Regions from separate parts of the Microbacterium sp. NPDC055683 genome, predicted to be linked through region 2. Evidence: predicted binding sites of a transcription regulator. Region 2 holds the regulator's gene; each other region holds the start of a gene.
What was found. Region 2 encodes LexA, which represses DNA repair genes until DNA is damaged. Its sites were predicted from a motif close to TCGAACANNTGTTCGA; they were not measured.
Positions count from the first base shown of each region.

Region 1: the regulator LexA is predicted to act here: its motif matches at 4,133-4,148, upstream of ACWGPF_RS02835 (DUF222 domain-containing protein).
Region 3: the regulator LexA is predicted to act here: its motif matches at 3,932-3,947, upstream of ACWGPF_RS03590 (intein-containing Rv2578c family radical SAM protein).

Region 1 covers NZ_JBSHGQ010000004.1:26,258-34,081, forward strand. Annotated here, with positions in the region: gene ACWGPF_RS02805 (hypothetical protein) at 1-138, shown strand, start outside; gene ACWGPF_RS02810 (hypothetical protein) at 163-834, shown strand; gene ACWGPF_RS02815 (hypothetical protein) at 822-1,100, shown strand; gene ACWGPF_RS02820 (HD domain-containing protein) at 1,699-2,313, opposite strand; gene ACWGPF_RS02825 (hypothetical protein) at 2,444-3,397, shown strand; gene ACWGPF_RS02830 (GntR family transcriptional regulator) at 3,394-3,762, shown strand; gene ACWGPF_RS02835 (DUF222 domain-containing protein) at 4,178-6,010, shown strand; gene ACWGPF_RS02840 (SdpI family protein) at 6,110-6,475, shown strand; gene ACWGPF_RS02845 (hypothetical protein) at 6,566-6,766, opposite strand; gene ACWGPF_RS02850 (SixA phosphatase family protein) at 6,910-7,407, shown strand; gene ACWGPF_RS02855 (winged helix-turn-helix transcriptional regulator) at 7,430-7,765, opposite strand.
Region 2 covers NZ_JBSHGQ010000034.1:10,091-17,914, reverse strand. Annotated here, with positions in the region: gene ACWGPF_RS12905 (hypothetical protein) at 1-713, opposite strand, end outside; gene ACWGPF_RS12900 (alpha/beta hydrolase family protein) at 718-2,682, opposite strand; gene lexA (transcriptional repressor LexA) at 2,742-3,425, opposite strand; gene ACWGPF_RS12890 (LysM peptidoglycan-binding domain-containing protein) at 3,677-4,030, shown strand; gene ACWGPF_RS12885 (histidinol-phosphate transaminase) at 4,061-5,140, shown strand; gene hisB (imidazoleglycerol-phosphate dehydratase HisB) at 5,181-5,780, shown strand; gene hisH (imidazole glycerol phosphate synthase subunit HisH) at 5,777-6,424, shown strand; gene priA (bifunctional 1-(5-phosphoribosyl)-5-((5-phosphoribosylamino)methylideneamino)imidazole-4-carboxamide isomerase/phosphoribosylanthranilate isomerase PriA) at 6,510-7,256, shown strand; gene ACWGPF_RS12865 (SseB family protein) at 7,240-7,824, shown strand, end outside.
Region 3 covers NZ_JBSHGQ010000005.1:63,291-71,114, forward strand. Annotated here, with positions in the region: gene ACWGPF_RS03570 (ABC transporter ATP-binding protein) at 1-1,185, shown strand, start outside; gene ACWGPF_RS03575 (energy-coupling factor transporter transmembrane component T) at 1,182-1,985, shown strand; gene ACWGPF_RS03580 (siderophore-interacting protein) at 1,994-2,839, shown strand; gene ACWGPF_RS03585 (M15 family metallopeptidase) at 2,847-3,848, opposite strand; gene ACWGPF_RS03590 (intein-containing Rv2578c family radical SAM protein) at 3,955-6,039, shown strand; gene ACWGPF_RS03595 (aldose 1-epimerase family protein) at 6,040-6,957, opposite strand; gene ACWGPF_RS03600 (MarR family winged helix-turn-helix transcriptional regulator) at 7,014-7,556, opposite strand; gene ACWGPF_RS03605 (MMPL family transporter) at 7,636-7,824, shown strand, end outside.

The DNA.
Region 1 (7,824 bases), on a different contig from region 2:
TGGTCCGAACAGCAACGCGGCGCCGAGGGCCTGTGGGCCTGTCCAGTCAAGACCACCACGATTCCGACAAGCACCGACAATATAACGACACTCCGATATCCCTTTCGTGGTGAGACAGCGTCAGGCATCCTGACGTAAATGCAACGTCCTGAGGGGGGCACGATGAAACGAAAAGGTATCGCCGGAGTTATTGCGTTGGCAGCGCTGCTCACGCCGATGTTGATGGGAGCCGCGCCAGAAGCGCCCGAAACCGAGGACGATGGCGGCTTCTATGTGGTTCACGTCGCCAGCGGCAAGAAGACCCACTCTTCCGATTTCGAAGCGCTCATTCCCGAGCCGAGTGAGCCCGAACCGGGGCAGGTGACTCCGTACCTCATCAACGCCCCCGTCGCATGGGCGTCCTGCTTCGGGCCCACGTACAACGCGACATACCCTCTTCGGTCATTCGCTTGGGTCCCCCAGGCGACTGACACGGTGTACCTGCAGTGTGGGCCGCACGACACGAAGTCCTACGGGTGGCATCACATCCAGAAAAACCACCAGGCCCAGTGGCAGACTCGCGCGGATAACGCCTCGGGAGTCCCAGGTGCAATCGCGTGGGACGACTTCATGGCCGACATCACGTCCCAGATTCTCGAGTGGCCTGATCGTTACACAGTCCAGTACTCAGGGAAGCGGTGCTACACGGCCCTCATTCAGATCTGGGACACCAAGGGAAACCTGAAGTACCAGTTCAACCCGACCGTTATCGTGTCTATGACCAACAACCGGGTGATAACCAGCTACCCGACGACCAATGAGGATTGCCGGAGGCAGGCAGCATGGCAGTGGTGATCGTCGAACTGGGTATCCCGTACACGGGATGGCCAATGAGAGTCGGCACTGACTACGAATTCGGCACCGGCATCGTCAGTCCGGACCTCGCCCGCGACCTCGAGGAATGGGCAAGGAAGTTCAACGTCGAATTCGATGAAGAGAAGGGCTGGTCTTCACCCGCCCTACAGGCCGCACATGCACGGTCAGGCCAAGAGTTGCGCGAACGGGTCCAGCAGGAGCTCGGCCCGAATTACTGCGTCGTACTCAGCGAGGATCCGGCTTAACCGCCAGCGACAGTACCTCACTACAAAGGCGCCAACCGAAGAGGGCGTGGGCACCAGGAGCCCACGCCCTCATCAGTTTCTCGTCGCTCGGGTATGCAGTCATGGGACTTCTAGCACTCGGAATCACCGCCGCTCGGTTCATCCTGGGCAGTCATCACCTTCGCCCTTACGCGAGTGGTAGTGGGGCGATCACGAACGGTCTCACAGTCTCCACGCATCCGCCGTGGCGTCCTCTCTGCTGTCGCACGCTGTACGCGGCTCTTCCGTGACGCGCAGTGCTCCCGCTCCTGCGGTCGGTCACGCTGTCTACCGGTGCGTCAACAGGTCCAAGCCGGGGGCGGAAGGTGCTCGCGCGCAGCTCGAGGTGCTGCACGATGGGGTGTGAGTGCCGGATCTGACGTTCGCGCCCGCGCACCAGGCACTCGACGCCATCAGGACTGCGTCCCGCACACCGCAGCGCCGGCACCGGACTCCCCGCCGTCTGCAGCGCCTTCACCTGCAGGATCGAGATCCGGGCTCGATCTTGGGAAGGCGCATCGTTTCTCCAGTCGTCGGCGGTCTTCACCAGGGATGTGTCGCGAGACGCCGATTCCTGACATCAGGTCGACGGATCGGCGATGCCGCGCCAGGTCTCGGCGCCCGCGGCGATGCGCCCCGAGCCGTCGAGGCGGGCGGCTGTCGATGCCGGCTTCCGCGTCGCCTGGTCGTGGATGAGCCGGGCGAACGCCTCGGAGAACCCGCCGCGGGGCAGGCGCTCGGTCACCGCCCGCAGGAGCGCGCCATCCCATCGCTCGGGGGCGGCGCCCGCGACGTCGAGGCTCGTCGCGACCTCGAGGAGGTGGCCCTCGGCGTCCTCTTCGGGGTCGACCTCGGTCCACATGTGGCGCTCGATGATCTCCCGCACGCGCGTCCGGCGCTGCTCCGGCCATCCCGCCCCCGCCGCGAACGCCCATCCGACCGCGCCGCCCGCGTCCTCGAAGGGGATGGCATGCGCGTCGAACGCGGGAGCCACGCCGAGATCGTGCAGCATCGTCGCGACGAAGAGCAGCTCGCGATCGTAGGCGAGACCGAGCTCGTCGCCCAGTGTCGACGCCCAGGCCCAGGAGCGCAGACAGTGGTTCGCGAGGTCGGGTGTCGACCACGCCTGGACGGTCTCGAGCGCGAGGCGCGCGGTGGGTGTGGGCGGCGCGAGCAGTGCGTCGATGTCGGTCATGCCCCCGACTCTCGCGCTCGCGACGTCTGCGCGCGAGGGCACGAGCCGCCACGTGCGCGCGGATTCCGGCCACTTGTGTCATCCTGTTGATACAAGCGTCGTATGTCGGAGAGCGGCCGGGAGGAAGCGCATGGATCGAATCGACGGACTCGGCATCGTCGACCTGCTCCGCGGTGCGCTGTCGTTGCCCATCGTCTCGGTCGTGCTCGCGGCCATCGTCGCCGGTCTCTTCCTCGTGCTCCGGTCGGGCGCCCCCGTTCGTGAGCGCTACCTCGCCGAACGACGCGTGCTCGGCTACGGGGCGCTCACGGTCGTGATCGTCACTGCGGCGGAGACGACGCTTCGCGATCATGTGCTTCCGCTCGCCGACGTCGCCGCGTGGTGGCACTATCCCGTTCCGCTCGTCACGTCAGCGCTCGTGCTCGTCGCCTCCCTCATCGTCATCCGGTCGGCACCCGCACCGTCCACGCCTGCCGGCCCGTCGGCGCGGCGTGCCTGGACGTCCTTCGGCTCGAAGGCACTGTTCGTGTCGGGCGGTGTCCTCACGGGCGTGCTGCTCGCGACGACGCTCGCCGCAGGGCTCGTGTCGACATCGGATGACCGGGGCCGCTACGTGCTGCTGGACCTGCCGGTCGCGAACACGCGGCAGGAGCCGTTGCGACCGTGGTTCTTCGGATGGACGTACGGCATCCCCGTGCTCATCGGGATGGCGCTGCTCGCGCTCGCGGTCTGGCTCGCGTTGCGCGAGAACGCGCTCCGGCCCTTCGCAGCCGACGACATCGGCGGACAGAGAGCGCAGCGCGCGCAGATCGGCACGGCGATGGGGCGGCTCGCGACGGGGGCGGTGCTCGTCGTGCTCGGCGGCGCATGGCGCTTCATCGGCGAGAGCGGCGGCCCTGCCACGCTCACGGTGGGTGACGATCCCGTCGTCTACGAGACGACGTGGCGTTGGAGCGAGTACGCGGTCATCGCGGGTGCGATCGCCCCGGTGCTCGAGATCATCGGCTTCGTCCTGCTGTTCTTCACGGCGCGGGTGCTGCCGGCGGCGTCGCATGTCGAGAAGCGCGCCACGGTGCCGGCGTGAGCGAGAGCGCGTCAGGAGCTCCCGGCGCTGCTCCCGTCTCGGCTGACGAGATCCATCGCCGGTTCCGGGGGCTCATCCGGTCGGGACTCCTCGGGGTCGGCGAGCGGCTGCCGACCGTGCGGCAGACGGCAGGTGATTTCGGGGTCGCGCCCGGCACCGCGGCGCGCGCGTATCGGAGGCTCGAGGAGGAGGGGCTCGTCGTGACGCGTACGGCCGCCGGCACCAGGGTCGCAGCGACAGCGGGCGCGCTGCCCGCGCCCGTCGTCCGCCGCATTCGCCAGCTCGTCGACGATGCCCGGTCAGCGCGGGTCGACCTGGACGAGCTCGTCGACGTGCTGCGACTCACCTGGAATCGCGTCGTCTGAGCGGAGCCCCGCGCTGCGGCTGGTGATCGTGGCGCAGGCCAAGCGAGCCGAGGCGAGGCGACCTGTCTCTTCCTCGCCACCCCTCGCGGTCGTCGAGCGAGCGGAGCGAGTCGGAACGTCGCGGGGTTCTCGCCCGCGCCCCCTGCTCCGGGTCGTTGAGCGAGCGGAGCGAGTCGAGACGTGGTGGGGTTCTCCGCCCGCACTCCTTTCCGGTCGTCGAGCGAGCGGAGCGAGTCGGAACGTCGCGAGGTTCCCGCCCGCGCCCCCTCCTCCGGGTCGTTGAGCGAGCGGAGCGAGACGGAACGGTGATCTCCCTCCCGCTCCGGCCGTTTCGTGACCTTTCCGTGACCTCGGCGGGGTCGGGATGGTCTCGTTCAGGTGTTCGAATGTCGGTGGCTGGTCTGATGATGGTTGTATGGCAGGACGGAAGCCGAGGTTCGCGGGAGGGTCGTCGTGGGAGGCGACCCCCGCGGAGGTGCGCACGATCGGGAACGTGCGCGACCTGATCCTGGAGCTGCGTGCCGACCGTGCCCGGCTCGATGGGCTGGAAGCGGGAGCGTTCGCTGCGGCCGCGCGGGTCGCGGAAGCGCAGACGGCGCGGTGCGGGGACGCGTCCGGGTACGGGTTCCCGTGGCGGTCCATCGCGTTGGAGCTCGCCACGGCCCTGCGTCTGTCTCCGGGTGAGGTGGAGGCGCGGTTGCGGCAGGATCTTGCCCTGACCGACCGGTTCCCTGTGGTGGCGGAGGCGTTGTGTCGTCAGGTGATCACGCGTCGTCAGGCGGACATCATCTGCGAACACGGGGAACGGTTGCCGGACGAGGTGGTGGAGGAGTACTCGCGTCGTGCGGTGGCGTATGCGGAGGACGCGACACCGGGGCAGGTGCGGGTGTTCGCGAAGGGCCTCGCGGCGGAACTCGACCCGGCACCCTTGCCTGAACGGCACCGGCGCGCCCTGGACCGGAGGGGCACGAGGGTGCGGGCTCTCGACGACGGCCTGGCGGAGTTCGTCCTCACCGACGACGCCGCGAAGATCACCGCGATCCAGGACCGCCTCACCACCATCGCCAAACCCATCGCCGCAGAGGAGAAGCGACTCGCCGCGGAAGAGAAGAAGCGGCGCGACGCGGCCGAGCGCCGCGGCGCCGCTGCTGGTGCTGCTGCGGGTGCGGGAGGGAATGCGGGTGCGGGAGGGAATGCGGGTGCGGGAGGGGGTGGGGCGGGTCGTGTGACGCGGAATGCGTTCGGGATGCGGGTCAACGGTGACGGTGTCGCGGTCGACGCGAACGGGTACGCCACCCACCCCCACGGCCCGGTGAACGGTGACCGGCGGACCATCCGTTCCACCATTCCGGGATGCTCGATGATGCGCGAGCACGTCGAGGTGTTCCACGACGGCACCTGGTACCCGCACGACCCCGCCCTGCCCCTCCACCCCACGCAGGAGCAGGTCGCCGCAGCCGTGGAGCGGGGGCGGGATGCCCGCACGCGGGATCACATCCGCGCGGACCTCGCCTCCGACCTCCTCCTCACCGGCACCCCCACCTCCCACACGATCGACGGGTCGACGGAGAAGGTCGCCGCGATCCGGGGGACGGTGGCGGTCACGATCGCCGCGACCACCCTCGCCGGCCTCGACGACCACCCCGCCCTCCTCGCCGGCTACGGGCCCATCCCCGCCGATATCGCCCGTCGTTTCGCGAAAGACGCCCCCGGGTGGGAGCGCCTGTTCCAGGACCCCGACACCGGTGCCCTCCACACGGTCGACCACTACACCCCGACCGCCGCGATCCGGCGGCTCATCGAGCTGCGCGACGGGACCTGCCGCGCCCCCGGCTGCCCCCAGCCTGCGTCACGGTGCGAGAAAGACCACACCCGGGAATGGGAACGAGGCGGCCCCACCTGCGCCGGCAACCTCTCCGCCCTCTGCAAAACCCACCACCAACTCCGACACCACACCCCGTGGCACATCCAACAACCCGAACCCGGCGTCATCGTCTGGACCAGCCCCCTCGGACACGAGTACGCCACCGCTCCACCCCCGCAGACCGCGCATACGGCAGCGCACGCACCGGCTCCGCCGAACCCGTGCATACCCGAGTGGGAATACTCGCCGATCACCCAAGCAGACCTCGACGACAACTGGCTGTGGGAGTACGAGAACGGCCTCACCGACCAACCCCCACCCGGATGGCACCCCGACCCCGGCCCTCGGCCATGGCAGGACGACCGAGACGTGCGCGCATTCTGACCACCCGACGACGACCTCGACCCCGGGAGCGACCCGACACGGGCACCGACGCCGAAGATGCCCCCGTCACCCCTGACCGCCTCTGATTGACTGGAGGGCATGACGAGCCTCGTCCCCGGTCTCTTCGGCTTCGCGATCGTCGGCGTCGTCATGGCGTTGCTGATCGGCCCGTCGCGCCGGGGTGATCTCGAACGGAACGGGCGCATCGGGATCCGCACCCGACACACGCTCGCCTCCGACGCCGCATGGGACGCCGGGCACCGTGCGGCGGTGCCCGGGATGGTCGGCACCCTCGCCTGCTGCGGCTCAGCGATCCTCGTCGGCGTCGTCCTGCTCATCGCGTTCGGCGACCGGTTGCCCGATCTCGCCGCGCTCGCGGTCGTGCTCGGCGGGTACGGTGCGGTCCTCCTCAGCGGCGTCCCGACCGTCCGAGCGGCGAACCGGGCCGCCCGCGCAGCGGGCTGACGTCGATTCTCCCCCTCCCAGCCGAACGACCCCGCCCAGCCGAACGACCCCGCCCAGCCGGACGCCGCCGACGCGCCGGCGCGACTGAGCTCACCCGTGCTCGACCGCGCCCTCCGCCTCCTCCAGCCGCGTGAACGTGCCGACCGGCTCGGCGTGCCCGTCGAACGCGACGAAGCGACCATCCGGCCCTTTCTCCACGAACCCCAGGAACTCTCCGTCGCGGTTCCCGACGTGCAGACCCGACTGAACCCGGCTCCAGGTGGTGTGCGTGACGTCGTCGGCGATGGTCATGGGGTGTCTCCTCGATGCTGCGGTGCGCGATCCTGCGCCGCTCCGTTGCGGACGCGTGCCATCGCACCCCACAGAACCTAGGGCGCCCCGCGGTCCCTCGCGACACCCTTGCCGCGATGCTCCCCGGATGATACGCAAGGGTGATGCTGCGGCTCCTCCTGCTCCGACACGCGAAGTCCGACTGGCCGCAGGGCGTCGGCGACGGCGACCGGCCGCTCACCGCCCGCGGCGAACGCGATGCGCGAGCCGTCGGCGAAGTGATCCTCGCCCGCGGGTTCACGCCGGATGCCGCGCTCGTCTCTCCCGCCCGCCGGACGCGCGAGACCTGGAGCCTCGCGAGTGCCGCATGGCCCGCCGCACCGGAGTCGTCCATCGTCGACGACGTCTACCTCGCCTCATCGCGGCGCCTGCTCCAGGTCGTCCGCGAGCACGGCGGCTCGGTCCGCACCCTTCTCCTCGTCGGCCACAACCCGGGCATCCACGATCTCGTCGACACCCTCGCCGCGCCCGACCAGCGCTCCCGCGTGCCCCTCGACTTTCCGACCGCGACCCTCGCCGTCCTCGACCTGCCCGTCGACCACTGGATCGACCTCGCACCGCAGACCGCGACGGTCACGGACGTGGTCTCCCGCGGCACCTGATGATCGCCGCCCCTGAGAACCGTCAGCGGACGACGCGCAGATTCTCCGACGCCCACGTGCCGAGCTGCGCGAGTACCGGAACGAGCGCCTCTCCGGCAGGAGTCAGCGCGTAGTCCACCGAGACGGGCGGCCCCGCGTGCACCTCGCGTGACACCAGGTCGACCCCCGCGAGCTCCGACAGGCGGTCGGACAGCACCGCGTCGCTGATCCCTGTCACTGCACGGCGCAGCGCCACGAACGACAGCGCCCCGCCGCTCAGAGCGTCGATGATCATCCCGTTCCATCGCTTGCCGAGCACCGAGAAGGCGAGCGAGATCGCGGCGTCGCACGCCGGTCCGCCATGCTCGATCTCCGCCACGACCCCATCCTACCTGTGCTACTGTCCCGATAGCCGCTCTCTTTTTCAGAGTGACTCAT
Region 2 (7,824 bases):
GCCTGCACCCAGCTGACCATGCTGCCGACGAGGAAGTACTCCGCCTGCGTGCCCCGATCCCGGTCACGGGAGATCTCCGGGAAGCGGACGATCCCCTTGGCGGCGATGAGGGCCGCCACGACGGGGTAGGCCTGCGCGAGGACGAGCCCCGCCAGCACGATGCGCTCGAGCGGCCCGATGATGCGTCCGCCGCGCAGCGTGTGCGTCGTGCGAGGGTCGGGCGCGTCGACGGACGCGCGGTCGGAACGCGCGAACAGGCGCCTCGGCGGGGAAGGCTCGTCATCGGCGGGGACGTCCTCGCTGCGGAGCGCGGCGCGCACGACGAGATTGGCCGACTCGAGGAGGAAGAGCGCCCCGCCCGCGACGAGGACGATGAGCCCGACGGGCGTGCCCGCCGACCCGACGGAGGCGGCCACGGTGCCAGGAGGGAAGACGAGGCCGGCACCCGCGACGGCGGCGAGCACCACGACGGGCGCGAAGCCGAGCAGCGCGCGGTCGGCGCGCACGGTGGCGAGCCATCCGATGGCGCACGCGGCGGGGACGAGCGCCAGCACCGCGGATGACGCCGGATCCGTGCCGAGCGCCGCGCCGGCGAGCGCGCAGAGGAGGAGGACGACGGCCACGGACACGGCGCGCGCCGCGCGCGGTGCGACGAGTCGGCGCCCCAGATCGGAGGCGCCGACGGCGGCGAGGACGAGGCCGGTCAGTTCCATCGGGTCAGACGATAGCCGGAGGCTCCGACATCCCGGAGAGGGGGAGCGGAGGCACCCCCGGCGTGTCGAATCCCAGCACGGCGCCGAGGAAGGCCGCCTCCGCCTCGAACGCGCGCACGATCGCGTCGGCGCCGCGGAACCCGTGGGACTCGCCGGGGAAGAGCAGGTAGGCGTGCGGCACCCCGCCCTCGGCGAGCGCGTCGCGGAGCGCCTCCGACTGCGACGGCGGGACCACGGGGTCGTCGGCGCCCTGGAGGATGAGCAGCGGCGTGCGCAGCCGTTCGGCGTGCGACAGCGGCGACCGGTCGATGTAGAGCTGCTCGGCGCCCGGCAGCGGGCCGACGAGGCCGTCGATGTACCTGGCCTCGAAATCGTGCGTCTCCGCCACGAGCAGGCGCAGGTCGGCGACGCCGTAGCGGCTGATGCCGGCCGCGAACACGTCGGTGCCGGCGAGGGCGCACAGGACGGTCCATCCCCCCGCCGACCCGCCGCGGACGGCGAGCCGTGCGGGGTCAGCGAGCCCCTCTGCCGCGAGCCCGCGCGCGGCGGCGGCGACGTCGTCGACGTCGACGACGCCCCATTCGCCGCGGAGCCGCTCGCGGTAGGCGCGCCCGTAGCCCGTCGAGCCGCCGTAGTTCACGTCGAGCACCGCGATGCCGCGGCTCGTGAAGTACGTGATCGCCAGGGAGAGCGATCCGGCCACATGGGCGGTCGGCCCGCCGTGGACGAGCACGAGGCAGGGCGGCAGCTCGTCGTCCCGGCCCTCGGCGACGGGGCTCGTGGGCGGATAGTGGAAGGCGTGCACCTCGCCGGACGGTCCGTCGAAGGCGACCGCCCTGGCCTCAGGCAACCACTCCGGGTCGAGGGAGGACACCCCGCCCCGCACAGCGGTCAGGGTCCCGAGAGCGAGATCGAGCAGCCAGATCCCCCCGGGCGTGCGCGGACCCGCGCCCGTCAGCAGGGCGCGGGCACCGCGGACGTCCTCGACGTGCATCTCTCCCAGCACGGTGTCCAGGTCGGTCACCGTGCCGCCGTCGATGAGGACGAGACGGTCGCGCCCGTTCGTCTCGACGGCGAGGATGCGTCCGTCGGCCAGCGGGGAGTACCAGCGCGTGCCGAGGTTCCAGAGCGGTCCGCCGGTGTCGGCGTCGACGGAGCGGACGACGACCACCTCGTCGCCCCGCGCATCCAGACGGGCGCGGTGCAGGTTCCAGCGGGCGGGGCCGCCGGCGCGGATCGGCGGGTCGGCGGAGAACAGCAGCGTGTCGTCGGAGACCCACTCCGGCTGGAGCGCGGAGATCTCCGCGCCATCGACGCGCCCTCCCGCGAGCGTTCGCCACTGCGCGATCCGGCCGTCGGCGCCGAGGTCGCCGATGCGCAGCTCCGCGGCGTCCCACGGCATGTCGGGATGGTCCCAGGCGATCCAGGCGAGGCGGCCGGCGCGCGGGGAGGGGAAGGCGAGGAAGTCGCTCCCGGCGACGACGCTGACGATCCGGTCGGGCCGCCCCGCCGCGGAGCCGTCGAGCGGCACCGTCACGATGTCGCGCGTCACCCGCCGCCCGTCCTGGCGCTCGCGGACGGCCCACAGCCGCCCCTCGGCGAGCACGAGGTCGCCGTACGCGGCGTGCTCGTCCGCGGGGGTGAGCGCGACGGGCACGCCGCCGGCTGCGAGGGCGTACACGCGCTGATCCGACTGCTCGACGAACAGGAGCGTCCCGTCCGGACCGGGGATCCACGCGCCGCCGCCGTACTCGTGCACGCGCGACCGTGCGCTCCACGGGGAGGGGAGCACGATCCCGCCGTCCGATGCGCGGCGCACGGCGGTGCGTCCGCGCTCGGAGGGCACTCCCTCGGCCCACCAGACGTCGTCGTCCGCGAAGCGCGCGCCCGACAGGCGGGGCGCCGACACCGCGATGTCGGCGGCGGCGAGGGGCGAGGGCCAGGAGCCGTAGGGGAGCGTCTGCGTCATGCCGTCCACGCTATCCGGCGCCGCCGGACGCCGGGCAGGCGCGATGCGGCACCGCGGGATCAGACGGCGCGCAGGATGGCGACGACCTTGCCGAGCACGACGGCCTCGTCGCCGAGGATGGGCTCGAACGCCGAGTTGCGCGGCAGCAGCCAGGTGTGCCCGTCGCGCTGGCGGAAGGTCTTCACCGTCGCCTCGCCGTCCACCATGGCCGCGACGATGTCGCCGTTGTCGGCCGTCCCCTGCGAGCGCACGACGACCCAGTCGCCGTCGCAGATGGCCGCGTCGATCATCGACTCGCCCGTGACCTTGAGCATGAACAGATCGCCCTTGCCGACGAGCTGGCGGGGGAGCGGGAAGATCTCCTCCACGTGCTGCTCGGCCGTGATCGGCACGCCGGCGGCGATGCGGCCGACGAGCGGCACGAGCGCGGCGTCGCCGACGGAGGGGGCGGCGTCGGCCGGGTTCTCCACGGCGGAGCCGGGAAGGTCGATGAGCACCTCCATCGCCCGGGTCTTGCCCGGGTCGCGTCGCAGGTAGCCGCTCAGCTCCAGCTGCCCGAGCTGGTGCGTCACGCTCGAGAGCGACTTCAGGCCGACGGCGTCCCCGATCTCCCGCATGCTCGGCGGGTATCCGTTCACCTGGATGGACCGCTGGATGACCTCGAGGATGGCGAGCTGCTTCTCGCTGAGGTTCTTGCGCCTGCGCGTCCGCGGCTTCTCGCCGCGGGTCTGGGCATCCGTCATGTCCGTGCTCCTTCGCTGCCCCGAGCGGATGTCGGTGGTGCGTGATGTGGTGATCCCGTTGAGAAGACGGTATCGGATGCGACACGGATCCGAGGAGATTTGTTCGAGCGTGTCGCATGCGGGACCGTAGGCCGCTTCGAAGACAACTCTTGACACGCCCGGCACCTCGAAGATACATTCGGAACATCGCTTCGGGCCTGCGTCTCCCGGCCGAGATGCAGGTTCGAAGCGGCCCCGAGGAAGGAACCGACATGAGCACCATCCGCACAGCCCCCGCCCGTCGAACGCGGCTGCGCCTCACCGCGCGCGGTCGGCGCGTCGTCGCCGCCCTCGCGGCGGCCCCCGTGGTGACGGCGATCGGTCTCGGCGTGCTCAACGGCGGCGGCGCGCTGGGATCCAGCGAGGCGGGCGTGCCTGCGGGCGGGTTCGAGACCGTGACGGTGCTCGCGGGCGACACGCTGTGGGGGATCGCGGAGGAGATCGCCCCCGACGCCGACCCGCGCGACGTGGTCGACGCGATCGTCCGCCTCAACCGCCTCGACGGCGGCGGGGTCGACGCCGGCGCGGAGATCGCCATCCCCGCGGCCTACGCGTCGGCGGACTGAGCCAGGCGCTCACGCCCTAGCATGGATGGGGTGACCGCCACCCTCGACGACCTCCCCTTGCGCGACGACCTCCGCGGACAGCAGCCGTACGGCGCTCCCCAGGCGCCGTTGCCCGTCGCCCTCAACGTCAACGAGAACACGCACCCGATCCCCGACGACGTCGCCGACGACATCGCCGATTCGGTGGCTCTCGCGCTCCGCGATGTCAACCGGTACCCCGACCGCGAGTTCACGACGCTCCGCGAGGGCTTCGCGGACTACCTCGGCCACGGGATCGAGCCCGCGCAGATCTGGGCGGCGAACGGCTCGAACGAGGTGCTCCAGCACATCCTGCAGGCGTTCGGAGGACCGGGTCGCACGGCGTTCGGCTTCGCCCCCACCTACTCGATGTACTCGCTGCTGACACGCGGCGTGGGCTCGACGTTCGTGGCGGGCGAGCGTGGCGCCGGCTTCACCCTCACTCCGGAGAGCGCCGCCGAGCAGGTCGCCGACGCGCGGCCCGACGTCGTCTTCCTGTGCGCGCCGAACAACCCCACGGGGACGCCGCTCGAGAACGACGTCGTCGAGGCCGTCTACGAGGCCGCGCGCGGGATCGTCATCGTCGACGAGGCGTACCGCGAGTTCGCCCCGCGCGACGTGCCGTCGGCTCTGCAGCTGCTCCCCGGCCGCGAACGTCTCGTCGTCTCGCGCACGATGAGCAAGGCGTTCGCGTTCGCGGGCGCGCGAGTGGGGTACCTCGCCGCCGATCCCGCTCTCGTCGACGCCCTCCGCCTCGTCCGGCTGCCCTACCACCTGAGCGCGCTCACGCAGGCCGCGGCCTCGGCTGCGCTCCGCCACTCCGACACCATGCTGTCGATGGTCGACGACATCGTCGTCCAGCGCGATCGGATCTCCGCCACGCTCGAGGCGCTCGGCTACACGGTCTACCCGACCTGGTCGAACTTCGTCCTGTTCGGCGGGGTCGACGACGTCCGCGGCACGTGGCAGGCGCTCTACGACCGCGGGGTCCTCATCCGCGACATCGGCATCCCCGGTCACCTCCGGGTGACGGCGGGCACGGAGGAGGAGACGAGCGCGTTCCTCGACGCGCTCGCCGAGATCGGCCGCTGACGGCGGGGAGCGCCCGCAGGCGCGCCGATAGAATCGGTGCATGACCCGAATCGCGCGCCGCACCCGTTCCACGAGCGAGTCGACCATCGAGCTCGAGCTCGACCTCGACGGCACGGGGAAGAGCACCATCGAGACGAGCGTGCCCTTCTTCGACCACATGCTCACGGCGTTCGCGAAGCACTCCCTCACGGACCTCTCCGTCAGGGCGACGGGCGACACCCACATCGACGCGCACCACACCGTCGAGGACACCGCGATCGTGCTCGGACAGGCGATCCGCGAGGCGCTCGGCGACAAGGCGGGCATCTCGAGATACGGCGACGCCCTGGTCCCGCTCGACGAGGCGCTCGCTCAGGCCGTCGTCGACATCTCGGGCCGCCCGTACCTCGTGCACACGGGGGAGCCGGCCGGGTTCGAGCAGCACCTCATCGGCGGCCACTTCACGGGCTCGCTCGTTCGCCACACGTTCGAGGCGATCGCGTTCAACGCGGGCCTCACCGTGCACGTGCGCGTCCTCGGGGGCCGTGACCCCCACCACATCGCCGAGGCCGAGTACAAGGCGTTCGCGCGCGCGTTCCGGCAGGCCAAGGCGCTCGATCCGCTCGTGGACGGCATCCCCTCGACGAAGGGCGCGCTGTGACGGCGCGTCCGCAGGTCGCCGTCCTCGACTACGGCTCGGGCAACGTCCACTCGGCCGTGAAGGCCCTCGAGGCCGCGGGCGCCGACGTGGCGCTGACCCGCGACCGCTCCACGGTGCTCGATGCCGACGGCCTCCTCGTGCCCGGAGTGGGCGCCTTCCAGGCCGTCATGGAGCAGCTCGACGCCATCCGCGGAGGAGAGCTCATCGAACGGCGCCTCGCCGGAGGGCGGCCCGTTCTGGGGATCTGCGTCGGCATGCAGGTGCTCTTCGCGCGCGGCATCGAGCGCGGCGTCGAGACCGAGGGCCTCGGCGAGTGGCCGGGGACCGTCGCGCAGCTCGACGCGCCCGTCGTGCCCCACATGGGCTGGAACACGGTGGACGCGGGCGAGGGGTCGCGGCTCTTCCGCGGGCTCGAGGGCGAGCGCTTCTACTTCGTGCACTCCTATGCGGCTCAGCAGTGGGAGCTCGACGTCCAGGCGCCGTTCCCGCAGCCCGTCCTGACGTGGGCGCACCACGGCGGTCCCTTCCTCGCCGCCGTCGAGAACGGCCCGCTGTCGGCGACCCAGTTCCACCCCGAGAAGTCGGGGGAGGCGGGTATCCGCCTGCTGCGCAACTGGGTGGACGGCCTCGCTCCCGCGCTGTGACGGCATCGAGTTGGAGCAGGGGCCGCGGGCGGTCTAGTCTCTTGACTCGTGCGTCCGCGGGAGAGGCCCGCGTGCACGAGGAGCCATGAACGATTTCGCGTCCACACCCGCACTGACCCTGCTCCCCGCCGTCGACGTCGCCGACGGCAAGGCCGTCCGCCTGACGCAGGGCGAGGCCGGCTCCGAGACGAGCTACGGCGATCCGCTCGAGGCCGCCGACAACTGGAAGAGCCAGGGTGCGGACTGGATCCACCTGGTCGATCTGGACGCGGCGTTCGGCCGCGGGTCGAACGCGGGCATCCTGCGGAAGGTCATCAAGCACGTGCGCGGCGTGAACGTCGAGCTCTCTGGCGGCATCCGCGACGACGCCTCGCTCGAGGCCGCCCTCGAGAGCGGCGCGCAGCGCATCAACCTCGGCACGGCCGCGCTCGAGAACCCCGAGTGGACGGCATCCGTCATCGGGCGCTACGGCGACGCGGTCGCCGTCGGGCTCGACGTGCGCGGCACGACGCTCGCCGCCCGCGGCTGGACGCAGGAGGGCGGCGACCTCTGGGAGGTGCTCGAGCGCCTCGAGGAGGCGGGCTGCAGCCGCTACGTCGTCACCGACGTGACGAAGGACGGCACGCTGCGCGGGCCGAACATCGAGCTCCTCCGCGAGATGACGTCGCGCACGCCGAAGCCGGTGGTCGCGTCGGGCGGCGTGTCGAGCCTCGACGACATCGCCGCGCTGCGCGACCTCGTCCCGCTCGGCGTCGAGGGAGCGATCGTCGGCAAGGCCCTCTACTCGGGCGCGTTCACGCTCGCCGAGGCGCTGGATGTCGCCGGATACTGACGGCCTCTCCGACTCCGCCGGCGTCCCCTGGGAGGGGCGCCGGTTCCATCCCAACCCCGCCGCGGGAGACGACGGCTCGGCCGATCCCGCCCTGTGGGATGCGCTGACGGGATTCCGCGCCGGTCGCGCGTCCGCGCGCGAGGTCGTCGACGCGCTGCGCGGCGCGCGCGTGCTCGTCCCGCTCGTCGCGGAGAAGGGCGACGAGGGCGTCGGAGCGCACGGGCTCGCCGTCGACAAGACGCAGGAGCTGTCGATCGTGACGGTCTCCGCGCCGGACGGTCGCAAGGTGCTTCCGCTCTTCAGCTGCGTCGAGACTCTCTCGGCGTGGGATGCGGCTGCCCGGCCGATCCCCGTGGCGGGCCCCCGCGCGGCGCTCGCGGCCGCGGGGGAGGACACCGACCTCATCGTGCTCGACCCGACGAGCCCCACGGAGTTCGTCGTGCGCAGGCCCGCCGTCTGGGCGATCGCGCAGAACCAGGCCTGGGAGCCCTCGCCAGAGAGCCCGGACGTGTTCCTCGCGCTGCAGGCGAGCGTGGGCGGCGAGCTGGCCGTGATCGACCTGGCTGTG
Region 3 (7,824 bases), on a different contig from region 2:
CTCGACGAGCCGACCGCGAACCTCGACCCCGTCGGCATCGACGACGTCTACGCGGCGCTCGCCGAGATCGCGGCGGACGGAGACCGCGCGATCGTGCTCGTCGAGCACGACCTCGACGCCGCGGCAGAGCTCGCGACGCGCGTCGTCGTGCTCGACGCAGACGGCCGCCTCGCCGTCGACGGCCCCCTCGACACGGTCCTGCGCGACGGGTACGAGTCCCTCGAGCGGATGGGCGTCTGGCTGCCGTCCGCGCTCGTCGCGGCGCGCACGCTGCGCGACGCCGGCTGGAGGATGGCCCCGCTCCCGCTCACACCCGACGCGCTCGCGGCGGCGATCGACGCGCAGCAGCCCCCGGAGACCGCGACCGCGCTGCCGCCGGAACCCGGCTCGGTGGGCGCGGACATCGCCATCCGGGTGCGCGGGCTCACCGTCCGACGCGGAGGACGGACGCTCCTCGACGACGTCGACCTCGACCTGCCGCGGGGGTCGTTCACGGCCGTGGTCGGTGGCAACGGCGCCGGCAAGACGACGCTCGTGCAGGCGATCGCGGGCGTCGTCCGGCCGCCGCGACGCGCTGTCGTGGTCGACGGGCTCGACGTCGGCCGCGCCTCGGCACGGGAGGTCTCCGCCCGCATCGGGTTCGTCTTCCAGAACCCCGAGCACCAGTTCATCGCGCACACGGTCTTCGACGAGCTCGCCCACGGCCTGCGCATCCGCGGCGTCGCCCCCGACGAGACGCGTCGGCGCGTGGACGAGCTGCTGGCGCGGTTCGGGCTCGACGGGCACGCCGACGCCCATCCCTTCCGCCTCTCCGGCGGCCAGAAGCGCAGGCTGTCGGTCGGGACCGCGCTCATCACGGGGCCCGCCGTCCTCGTCCTCGACGAGCCGACGTTCGGGCAGGACAGGGCACGTGCCGAGGAGCTCCTCGCGCTCCTCGACGACCTGCACCGCGGCGGGACGACGATCGTCGTCGTGACGCACGACCTCTCCCTCGCCGCGCGGCACGCCACCGACATCGCCGTCGTGGCGGACGGCCGTCTGCGCGCGCACGCACCGGCCGAGGCCGTGTTCGCCGACGCCGGCCTGCTCGCCGACGCCGGCCTGCGCCTCCCCTCGCTCCACCGCGTCCTCGCCGACCGCCCTGCCGCGTCCGCCGCGCTCGCCCGCACGGAGGCGCGACGATGACGGCGCTCGTCGGCGCCGCGCCATCCGATCGCGTGCGCGGCCTGCGCTCGCTCAACCCGCTCGCGAAGCTCGCCGCTCCCCTGCCCGCGATGGTCGTCGCCCTGTTCAGCCGCGACCTCGCCACTCCGCTCGTGTTCCTCGCGCTCGCGTACGCCGTCGTCCTCGGCGGCGCCCGCCCCACCCGCCGCACGCTCGCGCTGCTCGTCGTCGCGCTGCCCGCGCTCGCGCTCGCCGTCGGCGCCGGCTTCTCGCTCTGGGCCGATCCCGCGCGCGTCGCCGACACGCCCGTCCTCCTCTCGGCGGGCGGATGGCGGCTGCACGCGGGCGCGGTCGGGATCGGGTTCGCGACGGGGCTGCGCCTCGCCGCGCTCGTCGCCCTCGCTCTCGTCGGCGGGACGACGACCGAGGGCCCGGATCTCGTGCGGGCCGCCATCCGCCAGCTGAAGCTGCCCTACCGCGTCGGATACGCGGCTCTCGCGGCGTACCGGTTCGTGCCGAGGTTCCGTCACGAGCTCGACGTCATCCGCGCTGCGCACCGCGTCCGCGGGCATCACGGCGGGCGCGGGCCCGTCGCCGCGGTGCGGCGCGGGCTGGGATACCTCGTGCCGCTCCTCGCGAGCGCCATCCGCCACGCCGAGCGGGTCGCGCTGGCGATGGACGCCCGCGCCTTCGGCGCGCATGCCACCCGCACCGAGCGCCACGAGGTGCTGTGGCGCTCGCGCGACACCGTCTTCGTCCTCGCGTTCTGGGCGGTCACCGCGATCGCCACGACCGCGCTTCTCGTCCCCTCGACCCCTTAGGAGCACCCATGGCCGTCGCCAGCCGCCTCGTCAAGCCCGCATCGCAGGAGCTGCTGCGCCTGACCGTCCAGCGCACCGAGCGGCTCTCGCCGCACTGGATGCGCGTCACGCTGGGAGGGGGCGACATCGACCGGTTCCAGCCGATGGGGTACGACCAGTGGTTCCGGATCTTCCTCCCCGTCCACGGCGAGGCGGGGCTCGAGCGCGTGCCGGCGAAGGCCAACAAGATGCTCGGCTACCTCAAGTTCCTCCGGATCCCCGAAGGGATGCGCCCGGCCATGCGCAGCTACACGGTGCGCGCGTACCGGCCGGCGCAAGGCGCGGACGGCGCCGAGATCGACGTCGACTTCGTCGTGCACGCCGCGGCCGACGGGTCGATGGGCCCCGCGCCGAGCTGGGCGCTCGGCGCGCAGCCCGGCGACGACGTCGCCATCATCGACGAGGGCCTCGTCTTCAACCCCGAGCGCGGCACCGACTCCGTCGTGCTCGTGGCCGATGAGACGGGGCTTCCCGCCGTCGCCGGCATCTGCGGCTCGCTCCCCGCGGACGCCCGCGGACTCGCGATCGTCGAGGTGCCGTCTTCCGACGACGCGCTCGACTTCCCGCGGCCCGACGGCGTCTCGCTCCGCTGGGTGGTCCGGACGGACGCGCAGGCCCGCCCGGGTGCCGGCGCGCTCGACGCACTGCGCACCGCCTCCCTTCCGGGCTCTCCCTTCCACGCGTTCCTCGTCGGCGAGCAGCAGCTGCCCACGGGCGGTCGGCGTCATCTCGTCGGCGAGCACGGCGTCGACAAGGGGCTCATCGACTTCTGCGGCTACTGGCGGGTGGGAGCCGGGGCGGGGTCGGTCGCGTGAGCGGCCGTCAGTCGAGGTAGTCGGGCGCGGCGGGCAGCCCGAAGAACTCCTCGAGCGTGTGGAACCCGCCCTCGTGGTACGCCTCGGCGAGCTCGACGCCGATGTAGCGGAGGTGCCACGGTTCGGGGTCGTACCCCGTCGTCTCGGTACGACCGCTCTCATAGCGCACGATCCATCCGTGCCGCCAGGCGTTCTCGACGATCCAGTCACCCTGGGTCGTGCCCTCGATCTCGTAGATCGTGCCGCAGCCGCCGTTCGCGCAGGCGACGACGTCGGCCGCGAGCCCCAGCTGGTGCTCGCTGTGCCCCGGACGTGCCGAGATCGCCTCGGCGCCCTCCCGCCCGAGGGAGCCCACCTGCCCGCCGAAGGTGCTCACCTGGGTCGCGTACGAGCGGTACCCGCTCTGCAGCGCGACGTCACCCGCGCCCGCGTCGGCCGCCGCGCCGACGAGCGCATCGAGCGCGGCCGCCGCGTCGGCGCGGAGCCCTCCGCCCACGAGGCTGGGCGTCTCGGCGGGGAGGATGACCGCGGGGGCGTAGTCGACGGGGCTCACCGCGCGCTGCTTGTTCACGACGACCCACGACCATCCGGGATCGTCGAGGGGGAGGCACTCCGCCCCCGCTGCGGCCGCGGCCCTCAGCTGCTCGCCGCCGCCGAACGCCGCGACCATGGCCGCCACGTCGTGCGTCTGCGCGGCGGCGGCCGCGGCGTCCGACGCGCAGCCGCCGGTGGGCGCATCGACCTCCACGACCTCGAACCGCGGCACGGGGAGCGACTCGATCGAGCCGGGCCGGGCGTCGGCGGGCTCGACCGCCGACGTCTCCTGCGGTGCGGCATGGCTCGGGCGATCGCCCCCTGCGACCGCGAGCGCGCTGCCCAGGACGCACGCGCCCACGACGCCGGCGACGGCCGCCAGCACGACGAGGCCCCGCCCGGAGAGGAGCCGCGGCTCAGACGCCGCGTGCTTCGCGACGAGACCGCGGCGCCGTGCGTAGCGCCCGTTCGTCATCCCCCCATTGTCACGGACGCGCCCGCGACGATCTGCAGGCTCCCCGTGGAGAACATATCTGCGAGTCGCACTTGACTTCTCTCTCGAAGATCTGTTCCATGGATGGATGCGATGGAACGGTCAGCGGATCGGCGAGGTCGACGCCTCGGCGCTACCGGGGCTCGACCGGCTCGACGGCCTCGTCCGCACCGTGACGACGCCCGAGTTCGCCGGCCTGACGTTCCACGAGGTCGCCGCGAAGTCGGCGCTCAACCACGTGCCCGGCCCGAGCTCCATGCCGTTCGACTGGACGGTCAACCCGTACCGGGGCTGCAGCCATGCCTGCGTGTACTGCCTCTCTCCTGACACCCTCATCCTCCGCGCCGACGGCAGGGGGGCCCGCCTGCGCGATCTGCGCATCGGCGACGAGATCATCGGCACGGAACGAGACGGGGCATACCGCCGCTACGTCGCAACGACGGTGCAGGCGAAGTGGCCCACCCGTAAGCGCGCGTACCGGATCATGCTCGCGGATGGGACGGAGATCGTCGCCAGCGGCGACCACCGCTTCCTCACGGAGCGGGGATGGAAGCACGTCACCGGCACGACGTCGGGCGCCGAGCGACGCCCTCATCTCACGACCGGCAACCGGCTGCTCGGGTTCGGACAGGGTCGCGGGCCCATCCTCGATGAGGACGAAGACGACGAGTACCGGCTCGGGTACCTGACGGGCATGATCCGCGGGGACGGGATGCTGTTCCACGGGACCTATGCGGACGGTCGCCGGACTCGGAGCATCCACCGCTTCCGCCTCGCTCTGGCTGATGAGCAAGCCCTCGATCGCACTCGGCGCTACCTGGACTCCGCTGGCGTCGTGACCATGACCCGGCCCTTCGTCGCTGCGACCGGCACGCGCCGCGCGATGAACGCCATCCACACGGCCCGGCGGGCAGACGTCGCAAGGATCGAAACCCTCATCGAGATTCCGGCAGACCCATCCGCATCATGGGATCGTGGCTTCCTCGCCGGATTCTTCGACGCGGAGGGAAGTGCGAGCCCCACCATACGCATGTCGAACAAGGACGGGCGGCTGCTCGAGGTGCTCAGGGCCGCGGCCGATCGGTTCGATTTCGCGTCGACGATGGAACCTGTCCGCCCGAACGGAGTCACGTCCCTCCGGCTCCTCGGCGGGCTTCCCGCACGCCGCCGGTTCTTCGACATCGTCCGCCCGGCGATCACGCGCAAGCTGGCGCTGCTCGGGATGGCCGTGAAGACGTTCTCGGACCTGCGCGTCGTGTCGATCGTCGACGTGGGCCACGAGATCGAGATGCTCGACATCACGACGGGTACGGGTGACTTCATCGCCAACGGCGTCGTCAGCCACAACTGCTTCGCCCGCGGAACGCACGAGTACCTCGAGCTCGACGCGGGGCGCGACTTCGACTCGCAGATCGTCGTGAAGGTCAACATCGCCGACGTGCTGCGGCGCGAGCTCGCGAAACCCGGGTGGCAGCGCGAGCACGTCGCTCTGGGCACGAACACCGACCCGTACCAGCGCGCCGAGGGACGCTACCGTCTCATGCCCGGCATCATCGACGCGCTCGCCGACTCGGGCACGCCCTTCTCGGTCCTCACGAAGGGCACCCTGCTGCGTCGCGACCTGCCGCAGCTCGCGGCGAGGAGAGCCGACGTCGACATCTCGCTGGCGATGTCGATCGCCGTGCACGACGACGCCCTGCAGCGCGCCATCGAACCCGGCACGCCGACGGCGCGCGCCCGCCTCGACACCGTCAAGGCGGCGGCCGACCTCGGCTTCCGCGTGCAGGTCTTCCTCATGCCGATCGTCCCCCACCTGAGCGACTCCGTCGAAGCGCTCGACGAGGCGCTCACGCGGATCAGGGCGGCAGGCGCGCATCGCGTCGTCTACGGGGCGATGCACCTGCGGCCCGGCGTGAAGCCGTGGTTCTTCCAGTGGCTCGCCCGCGAGCGCCCCGACCTCGTCGCCGCCTACCGCGGCCTCTATCCCGGCGCATCCGTCGAGGCGCCGAAGGGGTACCGCACCTGGCTCGCCCAGCGCATCCGCCCCCTCCTGCGCGCCCACGGCCTGGCGGGGTCGGCGGAGGAGGACCAGCCGCCGCGCACGCGGTCGCGCGCGAAGGCGCCGCCGCGCTTCATCGAGACGGGGCGGACGACGGCGCCGACCCTCTTCTGATCAGGCGCTCAGGCTCACACCCCACGAGAGCGTCCAGTCCTCGCCGGGAGCGAGCCAGCGGAGCCCCTGCCCCGAGTTGAGGGCGTCGGCAGGCGCCGTCATGGGCTCGACCGCGACGGCGAGCTCCGCTCCCGGGTAGCCCGACGTCGTGAACACCTGCACGTAGTCGAACCCCTCCCCCTGCCAGACCGTGACGGCCCGGCCATCCGGTGCGGTGAGCGTGGTGCGCACGCGACCGTCGTCACCGCGCGCGAGCCGGCCGTAGGCGCGGTCGAGCTGCACGTCCGCGAGGCGCGCGCCGCCGCGCAGATCGGTGGCCGCATCGACCGCACGCTCGGCCACGGGCAGCATGCGGTCGTCGAGCTCGAACCACGATTCCCCCGGCACGGCGAGCCGCAGCTCGCCCGTCGGGACGTCGCCGAGACGGAAGAACGGATGCGTGCCGATGGCGACGGGCGCGTCGGCGTCGCCCTCGTTGCGGATGCGGTGCGTCACCTCGATCCCGTCATCGACGAGCGCGTAGGTGACGCTCGTCGCGAGCGTGAACGGATAGCCCGCCTGCGGGAAGATGCGCGCCGAGAGGGTCGCCGCCGCGTCGCCCCCGTCGATCGCGTACGGGAAGAAACGCAGCAGCCCGTGGCTCGCGTTCCCGTACTTCGGCTCGGAGACGGCGAGCTGCTCGGTCGCTCCGCGCTGCGACCATCGGCCGTCGCGCACGCGGTTGGGCCAGGGCACGAGGACGATCCCCGATGCGGACGGCGTGCGCTCGCCGTCGGGATACCCCTGCACGATGTCGATGCCACCCACGGTCAGGGCGCGAAGCGAAGCGCCCACCTGCGCGATCCGCGCCGTCACCTCGCCGCGCGCTCCGCTCCGGCGCAGCCGCACCTGCTCGCCTGTGGGGTCGATCTCCGCCATGGCCGTCCCTTCTCGGATTCCGTCGCAGACGATCCTCCCAGACGCCGCACGGCCGTTCAGCCCTCGTCGAACCCCGCCGCCCCGAGCTCATCGGCGATGTCCTGCAGGAACCGCGTCACGACGCCGCGCTCGGCCGACGTGAGCCGCGCCGCGGCGACCGCGCGGCGGGCGTGGATGCGCCCGATCGTGTCGGTCGCGGCGATGCGCGTCTCGGGCGTGATGGCGACGGTGAGGGCGCGTCTGTCGCTCGGATGCGGCGTGCGGACGATATGCCCCGCGGCCTCGAGCCGGTCGAGCAGCTTCGTCGTCGACGCGGTCGAGATCGAGAGGAACGCCGCGAGCACGCCCGGTGTCACGACGTCGCCTCGATTGCCCGCGACGATGAGGTAGTGGAGCGCGCGCATGTCGGTCTGATTGAGCTTCATGTAGCGCAGGGAGGCCTCGTTGAGCGACTGCTCGGCCTGGCGCACCCGGCCCATCGCATTCATGAGGATGCCGATCTCGGCGACGTCCTGCGGAGAGAGACCTGCGCGGTCGACGAGGGCTCCGACGGGGTCGTTGGCGTCGAGGTCGTACACCCCCGCTCCGGTCTCCGTCATGCGACCATCCTACCTGCCAGGACTCGAAATCAGTGAAGATTCTTGCTAGGCTAGCTAGCGATCAGACGACTGGAGCATGATGTCCCCTCTCCCCGAAGCACCGCGCGTGCAGTCGAGCGCCCCGAGCACGACCCCTCCTCGGGTCCCCCGGTGGCTGCGCATCCTCCTGCCCGCCGTGCTCATCCTCGTGTGGCTCGCCGGCGCATCGATCGGCGGGCCGTACTTCGGCAAGGTCGACGAGGTCTCCTCGAACGATCAGACCACCTAC